3 regions of the Paucidesulfovibrio longus DSM 6739 genome follow, and region 3 is predicted to be linked to each of the others. Evidence: predicted binding sites of a transcription regulator. Region 3 holds the regulator's gene; each other region holds the start of a gene.
The links. Region 3 encodes sigma-54, which starts transcription at its own class of promoters, with help from an activator protein. Its sites were predicted from a motif close to CTGGCACGGNNNNTGCTT; they were not measured.
Positions count from the first base shown of each region.

Region 1: the regulator sigma-54 is predicted to act here: its motif matches at 2,010-2,027, upstream of G452_RS0110310 (flagellar hook protein FlgE).
Region 2: the regulator sigma-54 is predicted to act here: its motif matches at 2,452-2,469, upstream of G452_RS0102000 (ammonium transporter).

Region 1 covers NZ_ATVA01000014.1:241,056-247,227, forward strand. The annotation lists gene G452_RS19030 (glycosyltransferase) at 1-1,060, shown strand, start outside; gene G452_RS0110305 (hypothetical protein) at 1,113-1,859, opposite strand; gene G452_RS0110310 (flagellar hook protein FlgE) at 2,133-3,704, shown strand; gene G452_RS19035 (Hpt domain-containing protein) at 4,003-4,350, shown strand; gene G452_RS0110320 (carboxymuconolactone decarboxylase family protein) at 4,429-4,827, opposite strand; gene G452_RS0110325 (LysR family transcriptional regulator) at 4,933-5,835, shown strand; gene G452_RS19040 (OmpH family outer membrane protein) at 5,916-6,172, opposite strand, start outside.
Region 2 covers NZ_ATVA01000011.1:61,632-67,803, forward strand. The annotation lists gene G452_RS0101990 (EAL domain-containing protein) at 1-578, opposite strand, end outside; gene G452_RS0101995 (P-II family nitrogen regulator) at 663-998, opposite strand; gene G452_RS0102000 (ammonium transporter) at 1,039-2,403, opposite strand; gene G452_RS0102005 (2-amino-3,7-dideoxy-D-threo-hept-6-ulosonate synthase) at 3,674-4,471, shown strand; gene G452_RS0102010 (3-dehydroquinate synthase II family protein) at 4,490-5,473, shown strand; gene pheA (prephenate dehydratase) at 5,476-6,172, shown strand, end outside.
Region 3 covers NZ_ATVA01000016.1:319,123-325,294, reverse strand. The annotation lists gene lptC (LPS export ABC transporter periplasmic protein LptC) at 1-377, shown strand, start outside; gene lptA (lipopolysaccharide transport periplasmic protein LptA) at 386-1,393, shown strand; gene lptB (LPS export ABC transporter ATP-binding protein) at 1,397-2,119, shown strand; gene rpoN (RNA polymerase factor sigma-54) at 2,362-3,783, shown strand; gene hpf (ribosome hibernation-promoting factor, HPF/YfiA family) at 3,822-4,358, shown strand; gene G452_RS0114375 (PTS sugar transporter subunit IIA) at 4,360-4,809, shown strand; gene rapZ (RNase adapter RapZ) at 4,822-5,703, shown strand; gene G452_RS0114365 (PTS sugar transporter subunit IIA) at 5,706-6,158, shown strand; gene G452_RS0114360 (PTS sugar transporter subunit IIB) at 6,155-6,172, shown strand, end outside.

The sequences.
Region 1 (6,172 bases), on a different contig from region 3:
GAGCATGATCAAGCCTGGGCTGATGGGCGAGCGCATCGTCGCGTCCGGCGCCGAGCTGCTGGACCTGGGCATGAGCCGGGGGCTTCCCTCCCCGCTGGCTCTGGTCCGGCTCGTTTCCCTGCTGCACGAGCACCACCCCGACGTGGTCCAGACCTGGCTCTACCATGCGGACCTGCTCGGACTGGTTGCGGCGCGAACGGCGTTTCCCCTGGGCCGCCGCCCCGCAGTGGCCTGGAACCTGCGCTGTTCGTTCATGGATTTTTCGCAGTATCGGCGCTCCACGGCCTGGACCGTGCGGCTCTGCGCCCGGCTGTCCGGCCTTCCCGACGCCGTGGCGGCCAACTCCCGCGCCGCCGTGGACCGGCATATCTCCCTGGGCTACAGCCCGCGTCGGTTCGAGGTCATCCCCAACGGCTTCGACGCGGGACTGTTTCGGTCCCAGCCCGCAGCGGCGGCGCTGCTGCGCCGCGAGCTGGGCGTTCCTCCCGAATCTCTCCTCGTGGGCATGGCCGCCCGTTTCGATCCCATGAAGGACCATCGCACTTTTGTGCGCGCCGCAGGAATCGCGGCCGCCCAGCGTCCGGACGTCCACTTCGTCTGCTGCGGGCAGGGGGTGGATCCGGAAAACGAGCAGCTGGACCGCTGGGCCAAGCAGGCCCGGCTGAACGGCAGGCTGCATCTGCTGGGGCAGCGCAGGGACGTGGAACGCTTCCTTGCCGGGCTGGACCTCTGCGCGTCCTCGTCCATGGGGGAGAGCTTCCCCAACGTGCTCGGCGAGGCGCTTTGCTGCGGGGTGCCCTGCGTGGCCACGGACGTGGGCGACTCCGCCGCCATCGTGGGCCGCTCCGGCGAGATCGTCCGGCCCGGCGACCCGGATGCGCTGGCAAGGGCCATGCTGCGCCTTCTGGACCTGCCCGCTGCGGAGCGCTCCCGCCTGGGCTGCGAAGGCAGAATGCGCATGATCCGCGATTATTCCCTGGAAGCCATGGCTGCGCGGTATGCGCGGCTATACGATTCCCTGGCCCGAACAGGCCGGGAAATGAAGGATCCCGGCGAGTGAGCGCGACAAAAGGCCCGGCTATGCCGGGCCTTTTCTTTTCCGGGAGCGGCGTTCAGTTCTTTTTGCCGGTCTGGACGCCGAGCCGGTGTCTCTTTTGGGCGCGTTCCCTTTCCTGGGATCGTCCCTGGCCGTCGGGCTGGACCTGCTCGCGGCTGTTCCAGCTGCGGGTGGCCGCGTCTTCGGGAATGTCGTCCGGACCTTGGCGCGTGGCGCGGGGCGTCACGCCGAGTCCGCTCTGCTGCTCGTTCCGGTTCGTGGTCGTGCGCGGCCGGACCTGGGGCGCGTAGGCTTTCTGGTCCTGTGCGGCGGCACCTTGGGCGGCGTCCAGGCCGGTCTGCCCGGGCGCGACGTCGACGGCGCGCTCCCTGCGCTCCCTGGCCCGGTTCAGGGTTTCTTCCGCGTCCCGCAAGCCTGCCCGCGATCTGTCCAGAGCCATGTTGGCGTCCTCTATGGCGGCGGGATCGCCGAACTGGATGGCCTCGGCCAGGTTCTGCTCGGCCTCGAGCGTGTCCGCTCCTGCCCTGGCCGCCGCCGCTTCCGCTGCGGCCACGGGGTCGTGCATGGCCTGCGCCGCCTCGTCGCCGTTTCCGGCGTCCAGGGCCGCTCCCGGCTCCGAGCCCGTGCCCCCGGCGTCCGCGCCGCTTACGACGACTGGAGTCTCTTGGTCCGTGGGCGGGGCCGGCTGGGCCAGGCCGGGATGCGACGTCGCCAGCATAATCAGCGCCGCCAGCAGCCCGCCGAGCAGCGCCCGAAAGCGGGCCGAAACGCTCCATGGTCCTTTGTGCGGAAAAACACGCATGTTCGCCTCCTCCGGGTGCAGGCATTCCCGTTGGCGGCCTGTTCCCGGATCGGTCTTCCGGGAACAGGCCCGATGCCCGGCCCTCTGGCCGGAGCATATCCTCTTTGCGAAAAAAAAGGTTTCGAAATCCAGAAAAATAAAACTCAACCTTTGGCACAAGGGTTGCTCTTCCTTGAGCGGGGAAGTTTTTTCCGGGCCCGCTCCTTCGGAGCAGGGGAGGAAACCGGAGCAAGGAGAGCGTCCGCATGTTCGCGGACATCCCAAGGAGTCGTCATGGCATTTTCATCATTGTACATCGGCGCGACCGGGCTTGTCAGCCACGGGCAGCGCATGGGCGTGATCGGCAACAATCTCGCCAACGTGAGCACCTCCGGATACAAGCGTGCGGACGCGCTGTTCCAGAACCTCATCAGCGAGCAGCTGGCCTGCGGGACGACCCGCAGCGGGGACTCCGTGGTCCAGACCAGCCAGAAGGGGCTCGGCGTGGGCGTGGCGTCCATACGGACCAGCTTTCTGCAAGGCTCGTTCGAGAATTCGACCACGGCCACGGACATGGCCGTTTCCGGCAACGGATTTTTCGGCGTGGTCAACCCGGAGGACGGGAACCAATATTACACCCGTGCGGGCGTGTTTCGCTTCGACCAGCAGGGCTACCTGCTCACGCCCCAGGGCTACCGCGTCCAGGGCGGCGCCGTGGACCGCGCCACGGGCGCCGTGGGCTCCATGGAGGACATCCGCCTTCCGTACCAGGAGATCGTGGTCAACGGGCAAACCGTTCCGGCCATCGTTTCCGAGCCCAAGGCCACCACGGCCATCACCCTGCAAACCAACCTGGACTACGCCACCGGGGACAGCTACACGGACGCGGCCGATCCCTTCTTCGCCATGGCCAAGGCCTGGAACGGGCTCAACGACGACCCGCTCGGCTTTGCCACGGGCTACGACACCGCGCTCAAGGTCTACGACGAAAACGGCACGGCCCATAACCTCACGGTGCACTTCGACCCCGTGGACACCTCGACCCTGAGCAACACCGCCGCGGGCAGCAGCTACTGGGAATATCTCGTGACCATGCCTCCCTCGGAGGACGGCTCCGCCGCAGCGGGCACCTCGGGCGCGGGGCTGCTGGGCATGGGCGTGCTGACCTTCAACAAGTACGGCGAGCTGACCGGGCAGACCGCCTTCAGCCTGACGGGCTCGGACCCGTCCGTGCTCAGCAACTGGACCCCGGCCTCCTTCAGCGCCGAGGGCGCGCCCGTGTTCAGCGCCACCTTCAGCGGAACCGCGTCGCAGGATCTGTCCCTCAATTTCGGCCTGACCACCTCTTCGGCGTCCTGGAACACGAACGTCGCCGGGTCGGCGGGCGCGGTGGGCAAGGACGTGGCCGCCCTGGGCAACATGGCCACGCCCGCCAAGGACGCCTACTCCACCACCAACTACGAGTGGGGCTCCACCACGCTGGCCGCGCGCCAGGACGGATATGCCGAAGGGTATCTGCGCGGGCTGATCGTGGACGAAAAGGGCTTCATCACCGGGCAGTTCACCAACGGCCAGGAGGAGAAGCTCTACCAGGTGGGACTCTACCGCTTCAACAGCGAGTACGGCTTGCGCCGCGAAGGCGGCAATCTCTTCTCCGAGAGCCCGGATTCGGGAGCCGCCCTGGAAGGATTTGCCGGGGAGGAGGGCCGCGGTGCGGTCTATGGCAACTCCCTGGAGATGTCCAACGTGGACATGGCCGAACAATTCGCGGACCTGATCGTGACCCAGCGGGGCTTCCAGAGCAACACCAAGGTCATCACCACCTCGGACGCGATCCTGAACACCCTGATCGGAATCAAGCGTTAGCTCGCCCGCAGCCGCCGGACCCCGCCCCTGCGCACCGCTTCGAAGCGGGCAGGGGCGGGGCTGCTGTTTGCGCCAGGGAGACGAATGCTTGAAAAATGTTGCACTTTCCTCCCCGGATGGTACAGAAAAGTCAGGATCGCGTGAAGGCATAGGCACGTGCCTTCCGGGGACCGCGGAAACGGAACGTGCCGTTGCGGTGCCGCAGGTTGGCGCGGCAAGGGGATCGGACCAGACCAGAAGCTGGCCCAGCCTTCCGAAATGTAAGGAAAGGCAGACCAAGCCGGAAAGGATACGTGTAATGATGTCCGAAAGAATAGCATTCGACGCCGAACGTCTCATGGAAAGCCTGGACAACGACGAGGAACTCCTGGAGGAACTGCTCAGGGCCTATGTCGAGGACGCTCCCCTGCGCCTCGCGGCGCTGACGCGCGGCGTCGAGGAAGGAGACGCGGCAGCGGTGGTCACGGCGGCCCATTCCCTGAAGGGCATGACCGGAGTCATCCGCATCGCGGCCCTGGAACAGAAGGCCCTGGAACTGGAGATGGCCGGGAGAAGCGGAAACATCGCGAAAATCCGGGAGATTTTTCCGGCTTTCCGGGACGATCTCGAACGCGTCCTGAGCCAGGCCGGGGAGTATCTTCGCTAGGTCGGCCCCGCTTGAACCGGAAAGGCGACAGGCGCCGGAGACGTGAAAACGTTTCCGGCGCCTGTCGCGTTCAGGACGTCAGGATGCGGCGTACGCCGCTTTGCCGTCGCGCTCGGCAAAGACCGACGACACGGTGAAGAGGGCGTTCAGGGCCGCTGGAAATCCCGTGTAGACCGCCATGTGCAGGACGATTTCCAGGATCTCCTCCTGGGTGACGCCCACGTTCAGCGCCGCGTGCGTATGGACTGCGAGCTGCGGCTGGGCGTGGCCCAGGGCGATGAGCCCGCCGAGGGTGGCGATCTCCCTGGAGCGCATGTCCAGCCCCGGCCGGGAAAACACGTCGCCGAAGCCGAACTCCACCATCAGGCGGCCCATGTCCGGGAAGAGCTTTTCCAGGCGCTGGACCACGGCCTCGCCCGCTTCGCCGTCCAGGGCGATCAGTTGTTCCAATCCTTTTTCATACCGCTTCGAATGCATTCAGGCCTCCTTGGTTGACGTGATGGCTCATCTGACGGCAAGATCATCCATGCGTCCAATGTCTTGTTTGTTTCATGTTGATGCAAAAAAAGTATGATTATGGAATTGAGACAACTTAGATACTTCCTGGCCGTTGCCGAGGAGCTGCATTTTTCCCGCGCGGCCGAGCGGGAGCACGTGTCCCAGCCGCCGTTGTCCCGGCAGGTGGCCGCCCTGGAGGAGGAACTCGGCGCGCGTCTCCTGCTGCGCAGCAGCCGCCGGGTCGCATTGACTGCCGAGGGCGAGCGCGTCGCGGCGATGGCCAGGGAGATCTTCCGGGCCGTGGAGCGCGGGGTGGCGGACGTGTCGGCCATGGTCCGGGGCGCGGCCGGGCGGCTGCGCGTGGGCTTCATTCCCATGGCGGCGAGCACGCCGTTCCCGGAAGCCGTGGCGCGCTTTCGCGCGCGCAGGCCGCACGTGGAGCTGGCGATGGTCGAGGGCGATTCCAAGTCCCTGCGGGAAAAGCTGGCCCGCCGGGAGCTGGACGCCGCCCTGGTGCGCGGCTTCGGGAGCCCGGAGGGGTTTCGCGCCGCGGCGTTCCTGCGCGAGCCCTACGTGCTGGCCGTCGCGGCCGGACGGATCAAGGCCGGGGACGGAGGCGTTCCTTTCGAATCGCTGCGCGACCTGCCGCTGGTGCTGTATCCCCGGGAGGGAAATCCGGGCCTCTACGACAGCATGGCCGCGGCATTCGAGTCGCGGGGCATGACCATGCGCGTCGCGCAGGAGACCGCCAGCAAGCAGGCCGCCGTGGGACTGGTGGCGGCGGGGCTGGGCGTGGCGCTCGTTCCGGCGGGCATGCGCCGCTCCGCTCGCGTGGGGGTGGACTATCTGGACATTGCGGATTCGCCGCTGCCCGAGGTGGAGCTGGTCGTTTTGCGGCGAAGGGAGGAGATGGGCGCGGTCCTGCGGGAATTCTTGGCCGACATGGCCCACATGGCCGATGTCGCGGGGAGCGCGTCTCCGACCTGAGCCTTGTCTCCGGCGCTTGTCCGAAACAAAGAAACCCGCCGAAAGGCGGGTTTCTTTGTTCTTGCAGTGTCCGGGCTCGCCTATTCAGCGGGCTTGGCGGGCGCTTCGGGAGCGGCGCCTTCCGCGGCGGGCTGTTCGGCTTCCGGAGCGGGAGCGCTTTCAACGGCAGGCTGGTCGCCGGCGGCGGGAGCTTCTTCCACGGCGGGCTGTTCCGCTGCGGCCGGGGCTTCCAGGCCGGGATCAAGCGTGTCCAGGCGCTTGAGGATCTCGTCCGTGACGTCCAGGGAAGGATCGACGGCGGCCACGGTTTCCTTGAGCAGGAGCGCGTCGAGCTTCT
Region 2 (6,172 bases), on a different contig from region 3:
TGGAAGTGGCGGTCGATGCGGCTGATCAGGGAACGGTCCAGCTTGATCATGTCCGGCTGGAGCAGGGGGATGCGGTCGAGGTTGGAGTGTCCGGCCCCGAAGTCGTCCAGGGCGATGACGAAGCCGCGGCGCTTGTAGTCCAGCACGAATTCCATGAGCGCGAGAGCGCTTCCCGCCTGGGATTCGATGATCTCGATGGCCACGTTTTCCGGGGGAATGCCCGCCTCGCTGACCTGCCTGTCCAGCACGCGCGAATGCACGCTGGTGGAATCGATGACCGAGGCGTCCACGTTGATGGCGAGCACCAGGCCGGGATTGCGGTCGTAGAGGGGACGGAAGGCGGCCAGGGCTTCCTGGCGGCAGCGGCGGTCCAGCTCGAGCCGCAGGCCGGGGTTTTGCGCCGCCGCGAAAAGATCGCCGGGGGGGATGGGCTTGCCCGTGGCGGAATCCGTGGCCCGGCAAAGCGCCTCCACTCCGAAGACCGAACCCCGTCGCAGGGAGACCAGAGGCTGGAAGTGGATTTCGATGCCGTCGGAGTCGAGCACTCCGCGAACCAGCTCGGCGTCGAGGCAGAACATGGCGGCTCCTGGAGGGGCTGGGTGTGGAATGAAAAAGGCCGGGACGAAAAGTCCGTCCCGGCCTCTGGTTGCACTTTCTCTCCGCTAGGCCAGGATGTTTTCCTCGCCGGTGCGGATGCGCACGGCCTTGGCCACGTCCAGGACGAAGACCACGCCGTCGCCTTCCTTGCCGGTCTGCGCGGATTCGCGGATCACGGCCACGGCCACGTCGGCCTTGTCGCTGGGCAGGCCCAGCTCGATGCGGACTTTCTTGAGCAGATTCACTTCCATGACCACGCCGCGGTAGGTTTCGGTGAATCCCTTCTGACGACCGGACCCCAGGATGTTGGTCACGGAGATGGAGTAGAACCCCTCGGCGTAGAGCGCCTGCTTGACCAGGCTCAGCTGTTCGGGGCGGATATAGGCGATTACGAGCTTCATTATTGATGTCCTCCTTGTTGGCTTCGTTAGTCTGCGCCGTTTACTCGACCGTGAAGACCTGGAAGCCGTTGTAGGCCTCGGAGCCGTGCTCGGAGATATCCAGACCCTTGCGTTCTTCCTCGGGGCTGACGCGCACTCCGAAGATGGCCTTGACGATGGAGAAGGTCAGGTAGCCCATGCCGAAGGCCCAGACGAAGAAGGCGGCCACGCCCACGGCCTGCACGCCGAGCTGGGCCGCGCCGCCGCCGTAGAAGAGGCCGCCGTCCACGTTGAACAGACCGCAGGCCAGGGTGCCCCAGGCGCCGCAGACGCCGTGCACGGACACCGCGCCGACCGGGTCGTCGATCTTGAGAACCTTGTCGATGAAGTCGACGGACAGGACGACCAGCACGCCGGCGATCAGGCCGATGACGATGGACGCGGCCGGGGTTACCGTGGCGCAGGGCGCGGTGATGCCCACCAGGCCCGCCAGGGCGCCGTTCATGCTCATGGACATGTCGGGCTTGCCGTAGCGCAGCCAGGAGAAGATCAGGGCCGCAAGGGAGCCGCCGCAGCCGGCCAGGGAAGTGTTCATGGCGATCAGGCCGATGGAGCTGTCCGCGGTGGTGGTGGAGCCGGGGTTGAAGCCGAACCAGCCGAACCAGAGGATGAACACGCCGAGCGCGGCCAGGGGAATGTTGTGGCCGGGAATGGCGCGGGCCTTGCCGTCCTCGCTGTACTTGCCCAGACGGGGACCGACCACGATGGCGCCGGCCAGAGCGACCCAGCCGCCCACGGAGTGGACCACGGAGGAGCCGGCGAAGTCGCAGAAGGCCACGGAGAAGGTGGACTCAAGCCAGCCCGCGTCGCCGAAGAGGCTGCCCCAGGCCCAGTGGCCGGAGATGGGGTAGATCAGGCCGGTGACGATGCAGGAAACGATGATGTAGGAGCCGAACTTGGTGCGCTCGGCGATGCCGCCCGAAACGATGGTGGCCGAGGTGGCCGCGAACACGGACTGGAAGAACCAGAAGGTGTAGGCCCAGGGCAGGTCGGCCTCTTCCACGCCGCCGAGGGCGAAGTGCGAGAAGCCGACGTACTCGGAGCCCAGGCCGAACATCAGGCCGAAGCCGAAGAGATAGAAGATGATCTGCCCGGCGCCGAAGTCCAGGAAGTTCTTCATCATGATGTTGCCGGCGCTTTTGGCGCGGGTGAAGCCGCACTCGACGCACGCGAATCCGGCCTGCATGAACATGACCAGGATGGCCGCGATGAGCGTCCAAAGAATGTTGGCGTTGTCCTGAGTGAGCATTTCAGGGGCGGCGTCCTGCGCCATGGCGAGGGACGGGATCAGGGTCAGGGCCAGGGCGATGGCCCCTGTGGCGAGTCCGGACGGGACTCCCTTGCGCGACCGATACAGGTTAAACATGCGACGACTCCTCCTGTTGGGGGGTTGGCGTTGGTTACTGCACTCCTAAGGCAATCGCCGTGCCAACATTGATAATTGTCTGTATTTATTGAATTTGTTAGTATCTTGCCTGAAATACTTGTTTCAAAAATGTTAAAAAATGACAAAAATAGTCTCGCAAAAAATAAGAGAAAAACAAAATTGTAAATTCTAAAAGATATAAATCTGGCCTTGCTCGAGATATTGTTCGATTATGTAAATATCTTTTAATATTGAGCTGTTATCTTGGTATTTGCGTGTGGATTGCAATGGGCAACAGGAAGTGGATGCGTTACCGATCTCCGGATTCGAATCATTTCCGTAAAGAACCATTCGTTATGCCGCATCTTTTTTTGCCTCGAACATTTGTGGCGGCCAACGTGGAGAGCAGTTTGCATTTTGGTTTTTTGTTGATGGAGTTGGCTGATTTTGAGTATAATGTCTGTTTTATTGTTCGATTATATGCGCGATAGTGGTATGTAGTCATGATTTTGCGCGAATAAATGCGGTAAAATTGTCCGAATAGTCGCAAAATTGCTAGTCCAGAACTTTTGCGGCGAATCCGCCAAGCGAGCGCCCAGCCTTGCGGATGCGCGCGTTTGCGTGTTCCTCACGGGCCGGTTCCGCCCTTTGCGGCGGGAAAACCAGAACGCACGGGCCTGGTCCGGCGTCCGGCAAATATGGAACGGGATCGCTGTCCGCTTCGGTGCGGCGGCAAGTCGAGGCGTGGAGTGGCCAGGCTGTAGCGTGCGAAGCTGGAGATCTGGATCGGTGGTCGAGGTCGTTGGGCAGGTTTGTCGGGCATGATTGCCGGGCGTGGGCGTTGGGCGGGGGCGGCATGGAAGAGCGTCGGCGGTTCGTTTTTGCCGGGCTTGGTTCTCCAATGCGTCCGATCCTTTTCTGCCAAGCGGGGCGGACCATTCGGGGCGTGCCGGGGAGCAGGCGTGTGAACGCTCGTTTCGGCTCGAAGACCCTGTTCTTTGTGACTATTGTGTTCTTTCTAAAAAATGTGTTGACAGTATCGAGGCGTATGAAGTAGCTCCAAACCATGAACTCCCTCCGTGACCTCGGCGTCTTCGCCTCCTTTTATTTTTGGTATTGGTTTAGCCGCGTCTGCGGTCACGGGAGAGGTACAGCCTAACATACGGGTTTTGGGTAAATCTCTTCAAAGGGGCCGCAGGCGAAAGCCGGCGGCCCCTTTGTCTTGACGAGCCCCCGGTGCCTGCGGTCCGCAACCTAACGGAGTAGTGCCATGCACATCGGGAAAGCGATTCGACTTGAGCGGATTTTCAACCGCGACACGGGCAGGACCATCGTGGTGCCCATGGATCACGGCATGACCGTCGGACCCATCGAGGGCATCGAGGACATGCGCGAGGCCGTGAGCAGGATCGTGGAAGGCGGGGCCAACGCCGTGCTCGAACACAAGGGCAACGTCCGCTGCGGCCACCGGGCCAAGGGCCGCGACATCGGCCTGATCGTTCATCTTTCCGCCTCCACCTGCATGTCTCCCCGTCCCAACTACAAGGGCCTCGTGGCCTCTGTCGAAGACGCCATCTGCCTCGGCGCGGACGCGGTCAGCGTGCATCTCAACCTCGGCGACGACAACGAGACGGACATGCTGCGCGACGTGGGCCGGGTGGCCACGGAGTGCAACCGCTGGGGCATGCCCATGCTGGCCATGGTCTACGCGCGCGGCCCCAAGGTCGGCAACGAGTACGATCCAAAGGTCGTGGCCCATTGCGCCCGCGTGGGCACCGAGCTCGGCGCGGACGTGGTCAAGGTCAACTACACGGGCGACCCCGAAACCTTCTCCAAGGTCACGGACGCCTGCTGCGTGCCCGTGGTCATCGCGGGCGGACCCAAGATGAACAGCACGCGCGAATTTTTGCAGATGGTGCACGACTCCCTGACCGCAGGCGGCGCGGGCCTTTCCGTGGGGCGCAACGTCTTCCAGCACGCCGAGGTGGTCCGGCTGGTCCAGGCCCTGTCCAAGGTGGTCCACGAGGATCTGGATGTGGACGATGCCCTTGCCCTGGTCGAAAAATAGCTCCGCGAGTACAATGCAATGAAAAAGATCATCTTCAAGGCCATTCCCTTTGACAAGCATCTGCTGACGCTGGCGCTGGAATCCGGCGTGGACGCGGTCATGGTCGAGCCGGACCGCGTGGACGACGTGCTCGCGCTGGGCCGGGTCCAGGTCGTGACCGAAACCGAGATGCCGACCCAGGCCGTCAACGAAAAGGCGGACGAGGAAGAGGCCGTGCGGCGCATGTGCGCCGGGGAAAATATCGTTCTCGCCGAGGGCTGGGAGATCATCCCCCTGGAAAACATCCTGGCCCAGGTGGCGGACGTGGCCGTGGAAGCGGATTCGCTGAAGCGGGCCAGGCTGGCCGCGGGCGTGCTGGAACGCGGCGTGTCCTGCGTCGTGGTCCTGCCCCAGGCCGCCGCCGATCTCAAGGCCATCGTATCCGAACTCAAACTCTCGCAGGGCAAGATGCAGCTTTCCAAAGCCACGGTCACGGCCATCGAGCCAGCGGGCCTCGGCCACCGCGTCTGCGTGGACACCATTTCCATGCTGCGGCGCGGCCAGGGCATGCTCGTGGGCAATTCCTCGGCCTTCACCTTCCTGGTGCACGCCGAAACCGAATCCAACCCGTATGTGGCGGCCCGGCCTTTCCGGGTCAATGCGGGAGCCGTGCACGCCTATGCGCAGATGCCCGGCGACAAGACTGCGTATCTGGAAGAGCTGGCCGCGGGCCGCGACGTGCTCATCGTGGACGCGCAGGGCGACACCTCCCTGGCCACGGTGGGCCGGGTCAAGGTCGAGGTCCGGCCCATGCTGCTGATCAAGGCGCGGGTGGACGGTCCGGAGGGGCCGGTGGAAGGCCAGGTCTTTTTGCAGAACGCGGAGACCATCCGCGTGGTCCGCGCGGACGGCTCGCCCGTGAGCGTCGTCACGCTCAAGGAAGGCGACGAGATTCTCTGCCGCACGGACGCGGCGGGCCGCCATTTCGGCATGCGCATCAAAGAGGACATCAAGGAAGGCTAGCCATGACCAAAAGCAGGGAACAAGATGACATCAGCGGTTGGCGAGGCGGCCAGGGCAAAGCCGGCGACGCGGGCGGGCTCGGCGGGCTGCGCGAGCGCATCGACTCCATCGACGAGAGCATTCTCGAGCTGCTCAACCAGCGGGCCGAGATCAGCCTCGAGGTCGGCCGCTGCAAGGCGGGATCGGACGACCCGATCTTCAAGCCGAGCCGGGAGAAAGCCGTGATCACGAGGCTTCAGGTGCTCAACCCCGGCCCGCTGCCGGACCGCCACCTCTACAACATATACCGCGAGATCATGTCCTCGTCGCGCCGTCTCCAGCGTCCGGAGCGCGTGCTCTACCTCGGACCGGAGGGTACTTTTTCCTATTTCGCGGGCATCGAGTACATGGGCCACCTCGCGGAACTGAACCCCAAGCCGAACCTGGAAGAGATCTTCCGGGCCGTGGCCGAGGGGGAGGCCGAGATGGGCATCGTTCCGCTGGAGAACTCGCTCCAGGGCACCGTGGGCCAGACCGTGGACCTGTTCATGCGCTACCAGGTCTCCATCCAGTCCGAACTCTACTCGCGCATCAGCCATGCGCTGCTTTCCAAGTCGCGCACGCTTTCCGGCGTCGCCAACGTGTATTCGCACTCGAATCCGCTGGGGCAGTGCGGCGACTGGCTCCAGGCCAACCTTCCGGACGCGCCGCGCCTGCCCA
Region 3 (6,172 bases):
ACAGTCAGACGAAAAACTCCGTGACCATCATCGCCCCGCAGCTTTCCGCATATCTCGGTGAGGATCGCAACGAGCTGTTCATCCGCGCGGACATGGGCGAAGTGGACCAGCGGGCCGACAACTTCCGCCTCTGGGAAAACGTCACGGGTCGATATGGCCTCTTTGCGGTCAAGGCCGATGAATTCGACTACATCGGCGCCATGGAAAAGGTCTATCTGAAGGGCAGGGTGGTCATCCGCCGGGGAGATATCTCCATCAGCGCCACAGCCATCGAGATCGACACCAAGACGCGCCTTCTTGTGGCGGCGGGAGGCGTCGAAGCCTTGTTCACTCCCGAATCTCTGGAAGACGTGAAGCTGCCCGGAAAGGAACAGTAGGAGCCGAAATGCAGAGCAGACGAAAAGCCATTGCCGCCGCCTTGATCCTGGCAGCCATCTGCTGGGCCGCTCCGGCCTTGACTCTTCCCGCACAGGCGGCGGATGCCTGGGGGGAAATCCGCGAGGCGACGCGCAACCTCAATATACGCGCGAAACGGGATTATAAGTCCGAACACGTGCGGACGCTGAAAAAAGGCGACCGGGTCAAGGTCGATTTCCTCAAGGACGGCTGGTATGCGGTTTTTCCCCTGGACGCATCCGAACGAAAACTGTCCCAGGCTATCGGCTTCAGCAAATCCAAATACCTGAAATTCGTTTCCAAGCCTTCCGCGCCGGAACCTGTCGTTGAACCCGCTGCAGAGCCTGTGGCCGCAACCAATCCGGACACGGCGGATGTGCCGGAGCCCGCACCCGTTCAAGCCCCTGCCGTAGAGCCGGAACAGACTCTCGGCGCGGACCAGGCTCGGCCGGACGAAACCTCCGTGTCTGCCAAAACGGATGCCCTGCCAGTGCGGCCCGATCCGGGACAGGGACAGAAAGTCGTGGCCGAAGTGGAGCAGCGCCCCGAAGACCTGCCGCAGCGTCCGGCCTCTTCAGGTAAGCCCCCCGTACGCATCACCGCGGACAAGCTGACCTACGACGACAAGCACCGTACCGTGTCCTTCACCGGCAATGTCGAGGCCGTGCATGAGGAGCTCAATCTCTGGGCCAACGAACTGACGGCGTATTTCGACAAGACGGGCAAACCCGGAGAAGAGATCGACCGCATCGTCGCTTCCGGCGGAGTGCGCATGCAGCGGGGCAGCACCGAGGGAACGAGCGATTCCGTGACCTACATGGTCAAGGAGAACCTTCTGCTCATGGAAGGCAATCCCGTCATCCGGGACGGCAAGAACAAGGTCACCGGAAAGGTCATCAAGTTCTACGTCAAGGAAAACCGCAGCGAGGTGGTGGGCGGCGGCGGCAAACGCGTGGAGGCGATTCTCTTCGCCCCGGAAACGCTGGAGGCTCCCTAGCTCATGCCGAGCCTTTCCGCATCCGGCCTCTGCAAGCGTTACGGCAAGCGCGAAGTGGTCCACGGCGTGGACGTTTTCCTGAAACGCCGCGAAGTGGTCGGCCTGCTCGGCCCCAACGGCGCGGGAAAGACCACGACGTTTTACATGCTTGCGGGCATCGTCAAGCCCAATGCGGGCGTGGTTCGATTCGGGGAAAAGGAAATCACGCATCTGCCCCTGCACGAACGGGCACGCATGGGACTTTCCTATCTTCCGCAGGAAAGTTCCGTATTCCGAAAGCTGACCGTGCTCGAAAATCTGATGATCATCCTGGAGCAGACGTCCTACAATCGGGAAAAACGACGCCAGCGCGCCCGCGAGTTGATGCGCATGTTCAACATCACCAAGCTCGCGCACCAAAAGGCCATGTATCTTTCGGGCGGCGAACGGAGACGGCTCGAAATCGCCCGCGCGTTGATCATGAATCCCAAATATATCCTTCTTGACGAGCCGTTCGCGGGCATCGATCCCATCGCCGTGATCGACATTCAGGAAATCATATCCATTTTGAAAAAACTGGGTCTCGGAATCCTCATCTCCGACCACAATGTCCGCGAAACCTTGAATATTTGCGATCGGGCCTATCTCGTCTACGAGGGCACGATCATCCTTGAAGGCAGTCCCCAGGAAATTGTCAAGGATTCCAAGGCGAGACAGGTCTACCTCGGCGAAAATTTCTGCCTCTGATCCGCAATTTCCTTCCCAATTGGCGATTTACAGCCCCCATGAAGGTTGGTACAGTTCTTTCATGGTGGCTGATTTCCGCCGTGTAAATCTGTATTTTCAATAGTTTAAGATGTAATTCTTGCGCCGCATCCAAAGCTGTGGCATAGTGAAAGCAGGAAAATAAACGAACGAGATGCAGAGAGACGTGGATTTGTTCAGGCAGTCTTGAGACTGCGGATCCGCACTCCGCCGCAGTGAGCGATATGGGACTGGAACTCAGACAACAACTCAAGCTTAGTCAGCAGCTTGTCATGACCCCGCAGTTGCAGCAGGCCATCAAGCTGTTGCAGCTCTCCCGGCTTGAGCTGCTGGAATCCGTTCAGCAGGAACTTCTGGAAAATCCATTCCTTGATGAAAAGGAAGGGGATGAGGACGCGCGTGCGGAGGAGACTCCGCGCGAGGAGGCCACCGCCGAGAAGCAGGCCCAGGACGAACTCATGCGCGACGCGGACTGGGAAAACTACATCGGAGAGTTTTCCAGCACGTCCAAGCAGTCGCAGAGCCGTGAAGCCGAAATTCCGGAGGAGGGGCTCTCCTTCGAGGCCCGCCTTGCCTCCAAGCCGTCGCTGGACGGCCACATCAACTGGCAGATGCGGCTTTCGAATTTCACGGAAGAAGAACTCGCCATCGGCGAGATCATCCTCGGCAACCTCGACGACCGAGGCTATCTCCAGGCCGATGTGAACGACATCCTCTCCCAGGTCGATGCCACTCCGGAAGCTGTCGAGAGCGTGCTGCACCGCATCCAGCGTCTCGATCCCGTGGGCGTGGCCGCCCGTTCCCCGCGCGAATGCCTGCTCGTGCAACTCGAAGTCTTCGGGTACGACGACCCCATTCTTTACTCGATCGTGGACGAACACCTCGAAGATCTGGAAAAGCGCCGCTACAAGCCCCTGGCTCGCAAATTCAAGATCGACATGGACGAGCTCAAGGCGTACCTTGATATCATCCAGAAGCTCGATCCCATGCCGGGCACCAGTTATTCGAGCACGGAGCCGCATTACGTCAGCCCGGACGTTTTCGTGTACAAGTACGGAGACGACTTCGTGATCGTGCTCAATGAGGACGGATTGCCGCGATTGACGCTGAATTCGTTTTATATGGACGATATCAAGTCCTGCAACAGCAAGGACAAGGAATATTTCCAGGAAAAGATGCGCTCCGCGGCCTGGCTGCTCAAGAGTCTCTACCAGCGCCAGCGCACCCTCTACAAGGTCATGGAGAGCATCGTCCGTTTTCAGAGGAGCTTTTTCGAGGAGGGCGTTTCCAGGCTGAAGCCGCTTATTCTCAAGGATGTGGCCGAGGACATCAGCATGCATGAATCCACGGTGAGCCGGATTACGACCAACAAGTACGTGTCCACACCGCACGGGATTTTCGAGTTGAAGTTCTTTTTCAACAGTGCGTTGGACCTCGGCGACGGAACGCAGGTCGGCTCGGAATCCGTCAAGGCGCTCATCAAGCAGTTCATCGGCGACGAGGATCCCAAGAGGCCGCTCAGCGACGAAGTCATAGGAGACATGCTCAAGGAAAAGCTGGATGTGAATATCGCGCGCAGGACGGTCGCCAAGTACCGTTCGGCCATGAATATTCCTTCCTCCTCAAAACGTAAGCAGATTCTTTGAACTTGCCCACTCAACCTCTATCTCAAGGAGGATTGTGTATGAACATCAGCTTCAACTTCAAGAACCTTGATCCCTCGCCGCATCTGAAGGATCACATCGAGAAGCGTTTCGATAAGATATCCAAGTTCATTCAGGACAGCGACGAGTCCGATCTCCAGGTCAACCTCGCCGTGGAAAAGACTCGCCAGAAGGCCGATGTGGTGCTCAACGCGGACAACATCCACATCTCCGCCTATGAGGAGTCGCCGGACATGTACGCCACGATTGATTCCGTGGTGGATAAGCTGGAATCCCAGCTGCGCAAGATCCGCGAGAAGATGAAGGACAGGCGGCGCAAGGCCCAGACCCGCGACGTGCGTATGGAGTATTTTTCGCTTTCCGAAGCGGGAGATGCTCCGACCATTACCGGCACGGACAACTACGAACCCAAGCCCATGTCTGTTGAAGAAGCGGCCATGCAGCTCGATTCGTTGCAGTTCGAGTTCCTCGTATTCCGCAACGCGGAAACCGAGGGAGTCAATGTCATCTACCGCCGTAAGGACGGCGACTACGGATTGATCGATCCCGGAAACTGAAATGAGATTAGGCGAGTATCTTGATACGGAACTGATATTGCCGGAGCTTGCCTCCGCCACCAAGGCGGAGGTGCTCCGGGAAATCGTGAGCGCAGTGAGCGACAGGATTCCGGAAATGGACGCGGAGGAGGCCCTCCGCGTCCTTCTTGACCGTGAAAGCCTGGGATCGACCGGCATCGGGGATGGCATTGCCATTCCGCACGGCAAGCTCGAATCCCTTGATCGCATCGTTGTCGCAGTGGCCCGCAGTACCCAGGGTGTCGATTTCGAGGCCCTTGATCACGCCCCCTGCCGGATCATCTTCCTGGTGATTGCCCCGGAACAGGTGGCGGGGCTTCATTTGCGCATTCTCGCGCACATTTCGCGACTGCTCAAAGATCCTGAATTCCGCAGGAACTTCTTGGAAGCGGACGGCGTGGAAGGGCTTCAACAACTCCTGCAGGGCACCTAGAAGGGCATCCGCTTGAAGAAAGACGTTTCTTTTCCCGTGATTGTCGTTACCGGGCTTTCTGGTGCGGGCAAGAGCACGGCTCTCAACGTCTTCGAAGATCTCGGTTTCTTCTGCGTGGACGGGCTTCCCGCAGGCATGCTTCCGAAGATGGTCGAACTTTTTCGCGGCATGGATAAGGACCATCGCGGTCTTGCCCTGGGCATGGACCTCCGACAGGTGGATTTCGTGGAAGAATGGGAACGCGCCTCCACCGAACTGGCCGCCATGGGCGTCAAGGTGCAGGTCGTGTTTTTGGAGACGCGCCAGGACAAGCTGCTCACCCGCTACGCCACCACGCGTCGGCTGCATCCGTTGGAAAGCAATTCCCTCGGCCTGGAACAGGCCCTGGAAAAGGAGCGCCAACTCCTGGGGCCGATCCGGACATCCGCCGATCTCGTCATCGACACCACGGGCTACTCCATCCACGATTTGCGGCGGATCATCCAGGAAAAATGGACGGCACTCGAAGACCCCGGTTCCAGCATGCGCGTCCACCTCTTGACGTTCGGATTCAAATACGGCGTGCCCATCGATGCGGATCTTGTTTTTGATCTCCGTTTCTTGCCAAATCCATATTTCGATGAGAAACTGCGGCCTCTTTCCGGAAAGGATCCCGAAATATCCGAATATGTGCTGGAAAGTGAAATAGGACGTTCCTTCAAGGAGCGTTTCGTCAATTTTCTTTGTTATCTCCTGCCGCTTTTTGCGCAGGAGGGGCGGTACAGGGTCACTGTGGCCCTGGGCTGCACGGGCGGGAGGCACCGTTCGGTCGCCACCGGGGAGATGCTCAACCGGGTGCTTAGAAAAGCGGGCTACGCCGTGACTCTTGAGCATCGCCACTACGAACTCGGATAGCCATGTCGAAATCGAAGCAGGGACAGCTTGTCGGCGTTGTGGTCGTGACGCATGGATCGTTCGGCGCAAGCCTTCTCGAAGCGGCCGAACTGGTCGTGGGGCCGCAGGAAAACGTCCGCGCTGTGGGCGTGCCTCAGGAATCGGCAGTGGACGAACTGGTCGTATCCATTCGCGATGCGGTCGAAAAATGCAGCAAGGGAAACGGGGTTCTTATCCTGACCGATCTTTTCGGCGGAACGCCCACGACTCTGAGCCTGTCGCTGCTGAAATCCTTTGAGCTGGAAGTCATTTCCGGCGTCAACATGCCCATGGTGGTCAAGGCCATTCAATCGCGGGAATTGCCGCTCGCGGAAATGGCGGCCCAGGTCAAATCCGCGGGACGACAGGGAATCGTGGTCGCCGGGGAAATGCTTGCGCGCCGCTCCGGCGCCGGTCGGCAGGGAAGCGGCTCATGAACTGGGTGCGGGTG